3 regions of the Roseovarius indicus genome follow, and region 1 is predicted to be linked to each of the others. Evidence: riboswitches for the same ligand, from Rfam matches in the RefSeq annotation. Region 1 holds a riboswitch; each other region holds the start of a gene.

The links. Region 1 has a riboswitch for cobalamin ahead of RIdsm_RS17345 (hypothetical protein). Riboswitches for the same ligand answer to the same signal wherever they lie in the genome.
Region 2: linked by a shared signal. The riboswitch ahead of RIdsm_RS04385 (TonB-dependent receptor plug domain-containing protein) and the one ahead of RIdsm_RS17345 (hypothetical protein) in region 1 are both predicted to bind cobalamin.
Region 3: linked by a shared signal. The riboswitch ahead of RIdsm_RS02200 (CbtB domain-containing protein) and the one ahead of RIdsm_RS17345 (hypothetical protein) in region 1 are both predicted to bind cobalamin.

The regions. Positions count from the first base shown of each region.
Region 1 covers NZ_CP031598.1:3,613,020-3,617,013, reverse strand. Annotated here, with positions in the region: gene RIdsm_RS17355 (membrane dipeptidase) at 1-502, opposite strand, end outside; gene RIdsm_RS17350 (LysR family transcriptional regulator) at 597-1,472, opposite strand; cobalamin riboswitch at 1,577-1,772, shown strand; gene RIdsm_RS17345 (hypothetical protein) at 1,867-2,133, shown strand; gene RIdsm_RS17340 (sugar O-acetyltransferase) at 2,161-2,712, shown strand; gene RIdsm_RS17335 (ArgE/DapE family deacylase) at 2,720-3,994, opposite strand, start outside.
Region 2 covers NZ_CP031598.1:921,644-925,637, reverse strand. Annotated here, with positions in the region: gene RIdsm_RS04395 (phosphonate ABC transporter ATP-binding protein) at 1-521, shown strand, start outside; gene phnE (phosphonate ABC transporter, permease protein PhnE) at 514-1,314, shown strand; cobalamin riboswitch at 1,508-1,722, shown strand; gene RIdsm_RS04385 (TonB-dependent receptor plug domain-containing protein) at 1,851-3,785, shown strand; gene RIdsm_RS04380 (ABC transporter substrate-binding protein) at 3,787-3,994, shown strand, end outside.
Region 3 covers NZ_CP031598.1:446,128-450,121, forward strand. Annotated here, with positions in the region: gene cobW (cobalamin biosynthesis protein CobW) at 1-658, opposite strand, end outside; gene RIdsm_RS02185 (DUF1636 family protein) at 717-1,043, shown strand; gene RIdsm_RS02190 (hypothetical protein) at 1,163-1,654, opposite strand; gene RIdsm_RS02195 (CbtA family protein) at 1,713-2,405, opposite strand; gene RIdsm_RS02200 (CbtB domain-containing protein) at 2,409-2,573, opposite strand; cobalamin riboswitch at 2,610-2,833, opposite strand; gene RIdsm_RS02205 (chromosome segregation SMC family protein) at 3,081-3,994, shown strand, end outside.

The DNA.
Region 1 (3,994 bases):
GGCGTTCGGAGAGCTCGGCGGCCTCGATGGTGGAGCGGTCGGCGGAATGGCTCATGTCGATGACGAGGCCGACGCGGTTCATTTCCTTGATGACCTGCTTGCCCATGCGGGTGATGCCGGTGTCTTCGGCTTCGTAGCAGCCTGTCGCGAGGAGGGACTGGTTGTTGTAGGTGAGCTGCATGAACCGGGCGCCGAGGGTGTGGACGATCTCGACGAGGCCGATATCGTCTTCGATGGGCGAGGGGTTCTGGAAGCCGAAGAAGATGGCGGTGCGATCCGTTTCGCGGGCAAGGCGGACGTCATCGCCGGTGCGGCCGTGGAAGATGAGCTCGGGGAATTGCTCGAACCAGCGGTTCCATCGTTCGATGTTGAGCACGGTTTCACGGAAATTCTCGTGATAGGCGATGGTGACATGAACGGCGTCGACGCCCCCTTCGCGCATCTGGCGGAAGATCTTCTCGGACCAGTTGGCGTATTGCAGGCAATCGATGCGGTGGGTCATTGGGGCCTCCGGCGTGTGGCGGTGTGGCTGGGTCAGCGGCGGCATTGGGGCATGGGGCCGACTTCAGATCAAACGCAAAAAAGTTGAAGTAATTTCAGTTTGTTTGAAATTCTGTGGCGAGGATGGCGGCGGCCATGTCTCGGGCGGCTGGGGGCATATGCGCCGCGTCGGGGGTGAACATGTAGACCTCGCGCCGGGCGGAGACGTCTTGGAGGGGCAGAAAGGTGAGGTCGGAAAACTCTGGCAGAACAGCGAGTTCCGGCAGGACGGTGATGCCGACGCCGGCGCGCACGAGGCTGAGGATGGAGGCGGTGTTGCGCACGCTGAGGCGGGCGGATTCGAGAAGGGGGGTGAAGGCGTCGTCGTCGATCTGGCGGCAGAGGCCGTTGGCGATGAAGCTGGTGCCGTGGAGATCTGACCAGGTGAGGGTCTGCCAGCCCCATGTCAGCGGATGATCGGCGCGGCAGACCACGCCGAAGCGGTCGGTGAGGATGCGCCGGCGGTCGAAGCCGGGAATGGGGCCGAGGCTGGCCAGCCCGATATCGGCGCCTTCGGCGCTCATCTCCTGTTCGATGGCGGACGAATCGGCGTCGCGCATGTCGATGCGGACCGCGGGGTGCTCGGCGATGTAACGGCGCAGGACCTGGGGCATGACCACCTGGGCGATGGACGGCGTGGCGATGATGCGGACGAAGCCGCGTTCGGCGCGGGCGAGCCCCTCGATGGCGGTGACGGTGCGCTCGAAATGGGTGATCTCGCGGGTGGCTTCCTGGCGGATGAGCTCGCCCAGCGGGGTGAGGCGGGATTTGCGGCCGGTCTCGAAGAGGGGCGCGCCGACGTGATCCTCGAACTGTCGGAGCATCATGGACACGGCGGAGGGTGTGCGGTTCAGGATTTCGGCGGCATCGGCGAGCGAACCCTTGTCGGCAACGGCTTGAAAGCAGCGGAGCATTTCGATCTTGATGGCCATATTCAAGAAACCCTGAAGTTTCAGGTATAAAGGGTCAGGTTTTCTTGAATGTCCAGTCGCGGGATCGTGCCAGTGATCTTTGCTTGTGCGAGTCACCGGGAGGTGCGAAAGTGATCGTCCGAGGTGCCGGTGCTCTTGTCAGAGGGCAACGGAGAATTGGGAAGCCGGTGAAAGGCCGGCGCTGCCCCCGCAACGGTAAGCATGGGGGGTATGGGCGAAATACCACTGGGCGCAAAGCCCGGGAAGGTGCCCGTATCCTGACCCGCAAGCCCGGAAACCAGCCTTGGACCAACGTCAAGCCGCGGGGGGCGGTGCGGGCGGATGGGTTTCGTCCATCGCTCCACTTTCCTTCGCCCCAGTTCGGCCCGGGGTGTGGCCGGTGGAGGAAGATGAGATGACCGCAGCGCGGATACTGGATGGATTGGAACGCAGCGAGGCCACCGGCAAGGAGGCTGACAGCGTGGCGCGGATGGGGTTCCTGGAATGGGCCTTTGGCCTTGAGGGCGAGGTGACGCCCGCCAAGGCGAAGGCGGCGCTGGACAGTGCCGAGGCGCAGGGGCCGGAGAGCGATGCGGCCTGTGCGTTCGTGGTGTTCCTGCGGCAGGCGACGCGGCCTGTCAGCGGAGGGCTGCGCCGGGGGCGTCGGCGGGCGCTTCACTGAAGGCTAGCGGCCCGCTAGGGTCGGGCCATGGCGAGTGAGAAAGAGAAGATGCAGGCGGGGGAGTGGTACACGTGCCATGACCCGGAGCTTTTCGCGCTGCAGGATGCGGCGCGGGCGGCCTGTCATGCGCATAACACCGGTGTGCCGGTGGAGCGGGGGCCGATTGGCGCGGCGCTGGCTGGGTTGTTCGCCGAAATGGGCGAGGGCTGCATGATCGAGGCGCCGTTTCATTGCGCCTACGGGGTGCACATTCACCTGGGCGCACGGGTTTACATGAATGCCGGCTGTACGATTCTCGACACGGCCGAGGTGCGGATCGGAGACGATACGATGCTGGGGCCGGGGGTGCAGATTTATTGCCCGACGCATCACAAGGACCGGGCCAAGCGGGTGGCCGGGCTGGAACGGGCGCGGCCGGTGACGATCGGGCGCGAGGTGTGGATCGCCGGCGGAGCGATTCTGTTGCCCGGGGTGACGGTGGGCGACGGGGCGATTGTGGGCGCCGGCAGCGTGGTGACGCGGGACGTGGCGCCGGACACGATGGTGCTGGGGAACCCGGCGCGGGTGCGCGCCGGGTGAGTTTGGGTCAGGTCTCTGTCAGGCCGCACCATTCGGCGATGAAGAGGGCGATGACCCCGGTGACCTGTTTGACCGAGGCGAGATCGACCCGTTCGTCGAAGCCGTGGATGCTTTCGGCGACGGGCCCGTAACAGAGGCTGGGGATGCCGTGGTAGAGGCCGTAGAACCGGGTGTCGGTGAGCGCCGTGAACTGGCGGTCTTCGGGCCCGTCCTGGTTGAAGACGGATTTGTGGGCCGCCGAGAGGGCGGTTTCGGGGGCATCGGCGTTTTCGAGGACGAAGCCGTCGGCCTGGAAGCCGTTCCAGACGATCTCGGGCGGGTTCGAGCGGAGGAAGGGGTGGGCCTTGGCCGCTTTCGCAACGGTTTCGGCGATCTCGGCCTTCACCTCTTCGACCGACCAGCCGGGCAGGAGGCCCATGCGGCAGTCGACCTCGCACCATGAGGGCACGGAGGAGGCCCAGTCGCCGCCCTTGATGATGCCCGCGTTGAAGTTGATCGGGTGTTCGGCGCCCTTGAAGGCGGGGTTGTCGGGGACGCGGGTGTTGAACTCTTCGCAGAGGGCTTCCAGCGCGGTGAGCAGTTCGAACGTGCCCATGATGGCGTTGGCGCCGGTGCCGGCATAGGCCACGTGGGCGGGTTTGCCCTGCACCTGCAGCTTGAACCAGACGACGCCGACCTGGGCGCGCACGAGGCTGTGGCCGGTGGGTTCGGGGATGAAGACGCAATCGGCGCGGTAGCCGCGGGCGAGGGTGGCCAGCGCCCCCATGCCGCTGCTTTCTTCCTCGATGACGGATTGGTAGTGGATGCGGCCCTCGGAGGCGAAGCCCGCGCGGCGGATGGCGTCGACGGCGAAGAGGGCGGCGGTGTCGCCGGCTTTCATGTCGCCGGCGCCGCGGCCGTGCATCCAGCCGTCTTTTATGACCGGGTCGTAGGGCGGGGTGGCCCACATCTCTTCGGGGCCTTCGGGGACCACGTCGAGATGGCCCTGTAGAATCAGGGATTTGCCGCCAGACCCTTTGCCTTCGAGCGTGCCGTTGACGGCGCGGATCTCGGTGATGTCGCCGGCGGCATCGCAGAAGCCCGGCTGATCGGCCAGCTCGGACATCGGCACGGTCCAGTCGTCGACCTCCCATCCGCGGGTGGAGAGGGCGTTGGCCATGAAGTCGAGCGCCTTCGCTTCCTCGCCCCGGCGGCTGGGAATGCGGGTGAGGTCGGCCAGGAACGAGACCTGATCGTCGAAGCCCGCCTCGACGGCGTCGAGAATCGCTTGGGTGGTTTTTTC
Region 2 (3,994 bases), 2.7 Mb from region 1:
AGCGGCTTCGGATGCGGCGGCAGACCGGGTTCGTCTTCCAGAAGCATTGCCTGGTGCGGCGGCGGTCGGTGCTGTCGAACGTCATTCACGGGCTCTTTGGCGAGGCGGGCAGCTGGCGGGCCTTCTGTCACAGCCTGGCGCCGGAGGACTGGCGGGCCCGGGCCATGGACGCGCTCGACGCGGTGGACCTTGCCGACAAGGCGATGCTGCGCGCCGATACGCTGTCGGGCGGGCAACAGCAGCGCGTGGCCGTGGCCCGCGCGCTGGTGCGCAAGCCGCGGCTGCTGATCGCGGACGAACCGGCCGCCAGCCTCGACCCGGTGTCGGGGCGCAACGTGATGGAGCTGTTCTCGACGCTGTGCCGCGAACAGGAGATCACGCTGATCTACACCTCGCACGACATGGCCCATGCCACCGCTTATGCCGACCGGGTGGTCGCGCTGAAGGGCGGGCGGGTGCATTTCGACCGGCCCGCCGAAAAGGTCACCCGCGCCAATCTTCAGGATGTTTTCGATGGCTGATCGCGCCCATATGCCCCCCGGCCGCTTCGAGGGGTTCTCGGCCCTGAACTTTGCGCTTCTGGTGGCGCTCGGGGCGGTGATCATCGCCTCGATGGGCAAGGTCGCCCCCTCGCCCCAGCAACTGGCCGAGGGTGTGCCGGGCATGGCCAACCTGGTGCAGCGGATGCTGCCGCCCAATACCGAGCCCGCCTTTCTTGCCCGGATCGGGATGCGCATTCTCGAGACCTTCCAGATCGCGCTGGTGGGCGCGGCGATCGGTATTGTCCTGAGCCTGCCCATCGCGTGGTGCGGCGCGAGGGGCGTTTCGCCGCTGGGGCGAGGCAGCTTCCTGGTGAAGGCGTTCGTGTCGTTCCTGCGGACGGTGCCCGACCTTGTCTGGGCGCTTCTGTTCGTGGCCTCCATCGGGCTTGGCGCCGTGGCCGGCACCATGACCATCGTGGTCGACACGATCGGCTTTTGCGGCCGGTTCTTCGCGGAGGCCATGGAAGACGCCGAGAAGGAACCGCAGGAGGCGCTGTCGGCGATCGGGGCGGGCAAGGGCTCGATCCTGGTGGGGGCGATCTTGCCCGACATCATGCCGTCGCTGATCAACTCGTCGCTGTTCGCGCTGGAGAAGGCCGTGCGGTCTTCGGTGGTGCTGGGGCTGGTCGGTGCGGGCGGGATCGGGCAGGAGCTGAAGGTGGCTTTCGACCTCTTTCAGTATCGCAATGCCTCGATGATCATTCTGGCCATTTTCCTGATCGTGCTGGTAATGGAGATCTGCACCGACAAGCTGCGCGCCCGGATCCAGTAGGCGAAGGCGGATGACTGACGGGGCTGCCAGACGGCGTGCGTTCCCCCGCAACGGTTAACAATTGATTAACACGGGGACGGAACCCCGGCGTGGGTTTCGGGTGGGCTGATCGCTTGCCCGCCCGCCGGCGCGCGAAACGGTTGTCTAGGGTCAGACCGTTAAGAAATCGCCTTTTCACCGCGCGCGATCCGCGCTAGGCAGAACTTGCTTCGGTCCGGGCGGTGCGCCGCCCGGTGAAAAGGGAACACGGTGAGGTTTCGCCATATGGCGCCAATTCCGTGACTGCCCCCGCAACTGTAGGCGGCGAGCGAAGCCGGAACATGTCACTGCCGTGCGTCAGCGCGGTGGGAAGACCCGGCCAAGCGATGACCCGCAAGTCAGGAGACCTGCCGAGGTGATCACCCTGTCCGGGCGCGGGGCGCGCATGGGCAACGGAGCTATCCGTAGAGGTGACGTTTCACCGTCTGCGGGGGCCTTTCCTCCGAGACCAAACACGTTGATTTGCGCCGCGATGCGGTGCGATCGGAGGGACCGACATGAAACGCCACGCGCGTCTTGGCCTGCTGGCCACCACCATTCTTGCCACACCTGCCACGGCCGAGGAGACCTATGACCTCGGCACGCTGGTCATTTCCGGGGGGCTGACCCCCGTGGAGGCGCGGGAGTACGGCCGCGCCGCCACCGTGCTGACGGAGGAAGAAATAGAGGAGAGCGGCGAGCAGTACGTGGCCGATGTGCTGCGCTCGCTTCCGGGCGTGGCGGTGTCGCGCACCGGCGGGTTCGGCGGGCGCACGCAGGTGCGGCTGCGGGGGCATGAAAGCAACCATACGCTGGTGCTGATCGACGGGGTCGAGGTGGCGGCGCCGGACCAGGGCGAATACGATTTCGCCGGGCTGCTGACGGCGGATATCGCACGGATCGAGATCATCCGCGGGCCGCAATCGGCGCTGTACGGGTCGAACGCCATCGGCGGGGTGATCTCGATCACCACCAAGCGGCCGACGGAACCGGGGATCAGCGGCGAGGTCGGGTTCGAGGTGGGCTCGGACGGCACCTATGAAGGCCGGATCGCCGTTCGCCAACAATCGGTACGGGGGCAGCTGAGCTTTTCGGCCGCGCGGCGCGAGACCGACGGGTTCGACATATCCGGAACGCCCGGGGGCGAGGATGACGGCGACCTGAACCGGACCTACAACCTGACGGGGCGGTTCTTCGTCAGCGACGCGCTGACCGTCGGTGGGTCGCTGCGCCATGTCGACCGGGTGTCGGACACGGACGGCTTCGTGTTCGGCGCGCCGACGCGGGCGGGGCTGGTGGTTGACGATGCCTCGAATATCGAGATGCAGGAGACCTTCGGCTCGGTCTATGCCGAGCTTGGGATGTTGGATGGCCGCCTGCAGAACCGGGTGGACCTGTCTTTCGCCAATATCGACCAGCAGGGGCGCGGCGGCACCGGCCTGCGCAACCAGGACAATACCGCGACTCGCGCCAAGGCGAGCTATCGGGGCACGGTGGCGCTGGATTCCGACAGCGTGGATACGGCCGATCATACGCTGACCTTTGCCGCGGAATGGGAATACCTGACCTACAAGGGCAACCAGGCGTTCTTTGGCCCCGGCGAGCTGATCAAGCGGACGCGCGAGCAGAGCGCGCTGGTGATCGAATACCAGGGCAGCTTTGGCAACGGGTTCGACCTGCAGGGCAGCGTGCGGCATGATTTCAACGACAAGTTCGAGGATTTCACCACCTATGCGGTGGGCGCCTCCTATACCCTGCCGAACCAGATGACGCGGGTGCATGCCTCCTATGGCACCGGGGTGCAGAACCCGACGCTGATCGAGCAGTTCGGTTTCTTCGCCAACTTTGCCGGCAACCCGAACCTTCAGCCGGAGCAGAGCGAGGGGTGGGATATCGGCATTGAGCAGCAGTTCCTTGGCGGGCGGGGCCTTGTCGACGTGACCTATTTCGACGACGAGCTGACGAACGAGATCACCTCGGTCTTCAACCCGGCGACGGGGATTTCGACGCCGGTGAACCAGCCCGGCAAGAGCGACCGGCGCGGGGTCGAGGTGTCGGCGGACGTGGCGGTGACGGACCGGTTCGATGTCGGGCTGAGCTATACGTGGCTTGACGCGACGAACCCCAACGGCTCGGTCGAGGTGCGGCGGCCGGAGCATGAGGCACTGTTGCAGCTGGGCTACCTGATGGCGAATGACCGGACGCGGTTCAACCTGGATGTGCGGCACGTGTCGGGGAATTACGATACCGATTTCACGGCGGCGTCGATGGGGGCCAGCGTGGTGCGGCTGTCGGATTACACGCTGGTCAATCTCGGGATGAGCCATGACGTGACCGACAGCGTGCGGCTGAGCGCCGGCATTCACAACCTGACCGATGAGCGTTACGAGGAGCTTGATGGCTATGCGACGCAGGGGCGGACGGTGTTCTTTGGCGTGACGAGCACGTATTGAGGTGAAGGGCGCGGGCTGGATATGTCGGCTTGCGCCTGTTGCCCTGGCGGCCGTGGTCGCCGGGGCGGGCCTGGCACGGGCGGAGGCGCCGGCGCGGGTGGTGTCGATCAACCTTTGCACCGATCAGCTGGCGATGATGCTGGCGGGTGACGGCCAGCTTCATTCGGTCAGCCATATCGCGACCGACCGGCGGGTGTCGGCCATGGCCG
Region 3 (3,994 bases), 2.3 Mb from region 1:
CGACCGGCAGCGCCCCCATCGTGGCCTTGACCACCTGCACGCCATCCCGGCTGTCCGACCGCAGCTTGCCCACAAGCGCGCCCGCCTCTTCCTCGCCCAGCAGGTCGGCCTTGTTCACCACGATCATGTCGGCACAGGCGATCTGGTCCTCGAACAGCTCCGACAGCGGCGTCTCGTGGTCGAGGTTCTCGTCCAGCGCCCGCTGCGCATCCACCGCCGCCACGTCATGGGCAAACCGTCCCTCGGCCACGGCCTTGCCGTCGACCACGGTCACCACGCCATCCACCGTCACCCGGGTGGAAATCTCGGGCCAGTTGAACGCCCGCACCAGCGGCTGCGGCAACGCCAGCCCCGAGGTCTCGATCACGATATGATCCGGCGCATCAGGACGATCCAGAAGCTTCTGCATCGTCGGCACGAAATCCTCGGCCACGGTGCAGCAGATACAGCCGTTCGACAGTTCCATCACGTCATCCTCGTCGCAGTTCTCGATGCCGCACCCCTTCAGGATGCCGCCATCGACGCCCAGATCGCCGAACTCGTTGATGATGAGCGCGATGCGCTTGCCGTTGGCATTCTCCAGCATGTGCCGGATCAGCGTGGTCTTCCCGGCGCCGAGGAAACCGGTCACCACGGTTGCGGGGATCTTGGCGGGCATTCGTGAAGCTCCTTCCGAAAAGCTTGTCAGCGGTGCGGCGATCGCCTAGGCGAACCCCATGCACCGGATCGTGGTCTGTTCAACATGCGAGGGAAGTGACGGCAAGGGCTTTGCCGCCACCCTGCGCGCGGCCCTGGCCGAGCGCGGAATGGATTTCGAGGTGCAGACGCATGACTGCCTGTCGAACTGCGCTCGCCCCCTGTCTATGGCCTTCACCGCGCCGGCCAAGGCCACCTATCTCTTCGGCGACATCGCCCCCGAAACCGACCTCGCCGACACGCTGGCCTTCGCCGGTCTCTACGCCGACACCCCAGACGGCTGGATCGAAGACGCCCGCCCTGCCGGCCGCCTGCGCTTCTGCCTCATCGGCCGCGTCCCGGCCTGAAACAAGGCGCCCCCCCGGGGCTTCTTCTGGCCGGAAATATCCCGGGGGAGGCGTTGAAACCCGACCGGGTTTCAACGTCGGGGGCAGCGCCCCCATTCCGACGCCGGCCAAACAGAACATCACTCGATCACCAGCGTCTCGGTCACCTCGAGCGGCTCTCCTCCGACGGCCAGTTGCGTGTGATCGTTGGCATTGAGCGTCACCCGGATCTCATGCTCCCCCACCGGCAGCGCCGACAGGTGGAACCACGGCGCATAGGCGCGGGCGATCTTCACCCCGTCGACATAGACATGCGCGTGACCGTGCCCCGGCACATGGTCGCCGTTCACCGCCTCCGGGTCGAAGGTGAAATTCTCGACGATGATCTCAAGGTTTCGGCTCTGGGCACCGTCCGGGTGAAAGGCAATCGACAGCGCCGGCGCCGGGCTTTCCGCCTCGGTCAGCGTGGCATGGGGGTCGGCCCCGTCACCGTGGTCATGGGCCGAATGGTCATGCACCGCGTCCTCATGTGCGTGCCCCTCGACCTGCGCACCGGTGGAGGCGGCCAGAAGGAACCCCGCGCCGGTTCCGAAGAACAGGCCGATGATCAGGAAAATGAACGTCTTCGGCATGCAGCATCCCCTTTGGAACAACCGGGCGGCGCGGTGGCCGCCCGGTCAGGACAACATTTCACGCGGTCGCGGTCTCGCCCTCGGCCTCGCGTTGCCAGAAATACCCGGCAAGGCCGCCCAGCACGGCCCAGACGGCAAAGCCGACCCCGAGCGCCCGGCTGGCAAACAGCGCGGCGATCTCCGGCGGCACCGGCCCTGCGAAACTCGCGGGATGCGGCGCGCCGATCACGTGCGGCGCCAGGATCAGCACCGCCGCCGCGCCCCAGGCGGGCAGCCCCCGTCCGAAACCGATCATCGCCAAGCCAGCGCCGGTGGCGGCAACCGTGCCCCACCACCAGACCTGCCGCGCGCCAAGCTCGGCCGCGGCCACGCCGGGCACCTCGGGTGGCAGCGAAAAAGCCGGTGCGAACTGGAACGCGAGGAACCCCGCGATGCCCCAGATCAGCCCGGTGCGCCCGTTGATCGTCACGCCCCGCTCATCCGCCATCGCCATCGCGGCCACGAGGATCAGCCCGTAGCCCACGTAGATCAGCGCCGAGAACAGCACGCTCATCCCGTCGCGCACCGGGTCGAAACCCGGCAGCTCGGGATGGGCCGAGACAGCCTCCGCGCCGAAATGGACAAGATCACCCCCTTCGTACAGCTCCGCATGCAGAAGCACCGGCTGGACGAACGCCAACTGCAACGCGGCCGCGATCAGCCCCGCGCAGAATCCAGCGAACAACGCGCTGGTCAGAAGTCTCTGAAACATGGCTCAGTGGCAGGGAAAGCCGGTGGCGTGGCGCACGTCATGCGCGGCGTCATGCAGGGCAGCGGCCTGAACATGGCCGGCCAGCGTGACGATGCCAAAGCCCAGGACAATGGCGGTCAGGGCCGGCAGAACGATCGATTTCGAAGCGGATTGAACCAGTGCGGTCATAGTCTTTTCTCCTTCCTTGCCTCTCACCCGAGGCGTGGATTGCATCACGCAAAGGCTGGTCTCCTGGCTCGCGGGTCATAGCCGATCCTGCCGCCTTCCCAAGGCCGTTCGGCCCGGTGGCATGTGGCAGGGGGCTCACCGCTTACAGTCGCGGGGGCGGCTGACGCATGGGCTCCCGAATTGGGTCCGCCGTCACGTCATTCCCGATTTATCCCCGAGTGCTTTGCACCCATATGGGGACCCTTGCACCCTCCGGTATGAGCCTCGCCCGCCGTTGCGTCAAGGCAATTTGCGACATGTCGGCACAGGGCGGCGCCATCACGCGGCACGCGTCGCCATGGGCCGAACCCCGCCGATTTTGCCGCGCAACGCGCAATATCTTGTGGATAAGACGCCCTGATAGCCCATATCCGGGGCAAATCCCGTTGACAGGTCGCCCTTGCCTCTCTCTCATTGGTCCCCAAGACCGGAATCACCGGCGCGTCACCGGGCACAAGGGGCAAACCAGTGCAGTTCTCGAAACTCAGGCTGACGGGCTTCAAAAGCTTCGTCGACCCGACCGACCTCTACATCCAGAACGGCCTCACCGGCGTGGTGGGCCCGAACGGCTGTGGCAAGTCGAACCTGCTCGAAGCCCTCCGCTGGGTCATGGGCGAGAACCGGCCCACCTCGATGCGCGGCTCGGGCATGGAAGACGTGATCTTCGCCGGCGCCGCCTCCCGCTCGGCCCGCAACTTCGCCGAGGTCTCGATCCATATCGACAATTCCGACCGCCTCGCGCCCGCCGGCTTCAACGAAACCGACCATCTCGAAATCATCCGCCGCATCACCCGCGACGTGGGCTCGGCCTACAAGGTCAACGGCAAGGATGTCCGGGCCCGCGACGTGCAGATGCTCTTCGCCGACGCTTCCACCGGCGCCCATTCCCCGGCGCTTGTGCGCCAGGGGCAGATCTCCGAGTTGATCAACGCCAAGCCCAAGGCCCGCCGCCGCATCCTCGAAGAGGCCGCCGGCATCTCCGGCCTCTACCAGCGCCGCCACGAGGCCGAGCTGAAGCTGAACGGCGCCGAACAGAACCTCACCCGCGTCGACGACGTCATCGAACAGCTCGCCACCCAGCTGGCCCAGCTCGAACGCCAGGCCCGCCAGGCCGCCCGCTACCGCAAGATCGGCGAAGACCTGCGCCATGCCGAGGGCCTCCTCCTCTACCGCCGCTGGAAAGAGGCCGACGAGGCCCGCGCCGCGGCCGAGGAACAGCTCCGCGAACGCACCTCCGACGCCTCCCGCGCCGAGGCCGCCGCCCGCGAGGCCGACCGCATCCGCACCGCCGCCGAGGCCGCCCTGCCGCCCCTGCGCGAGGAAGAGGCCATCGCCGCCGCCATCATGCAGCGGGTACAGGTCGCCATCGATTCGCTCGACGA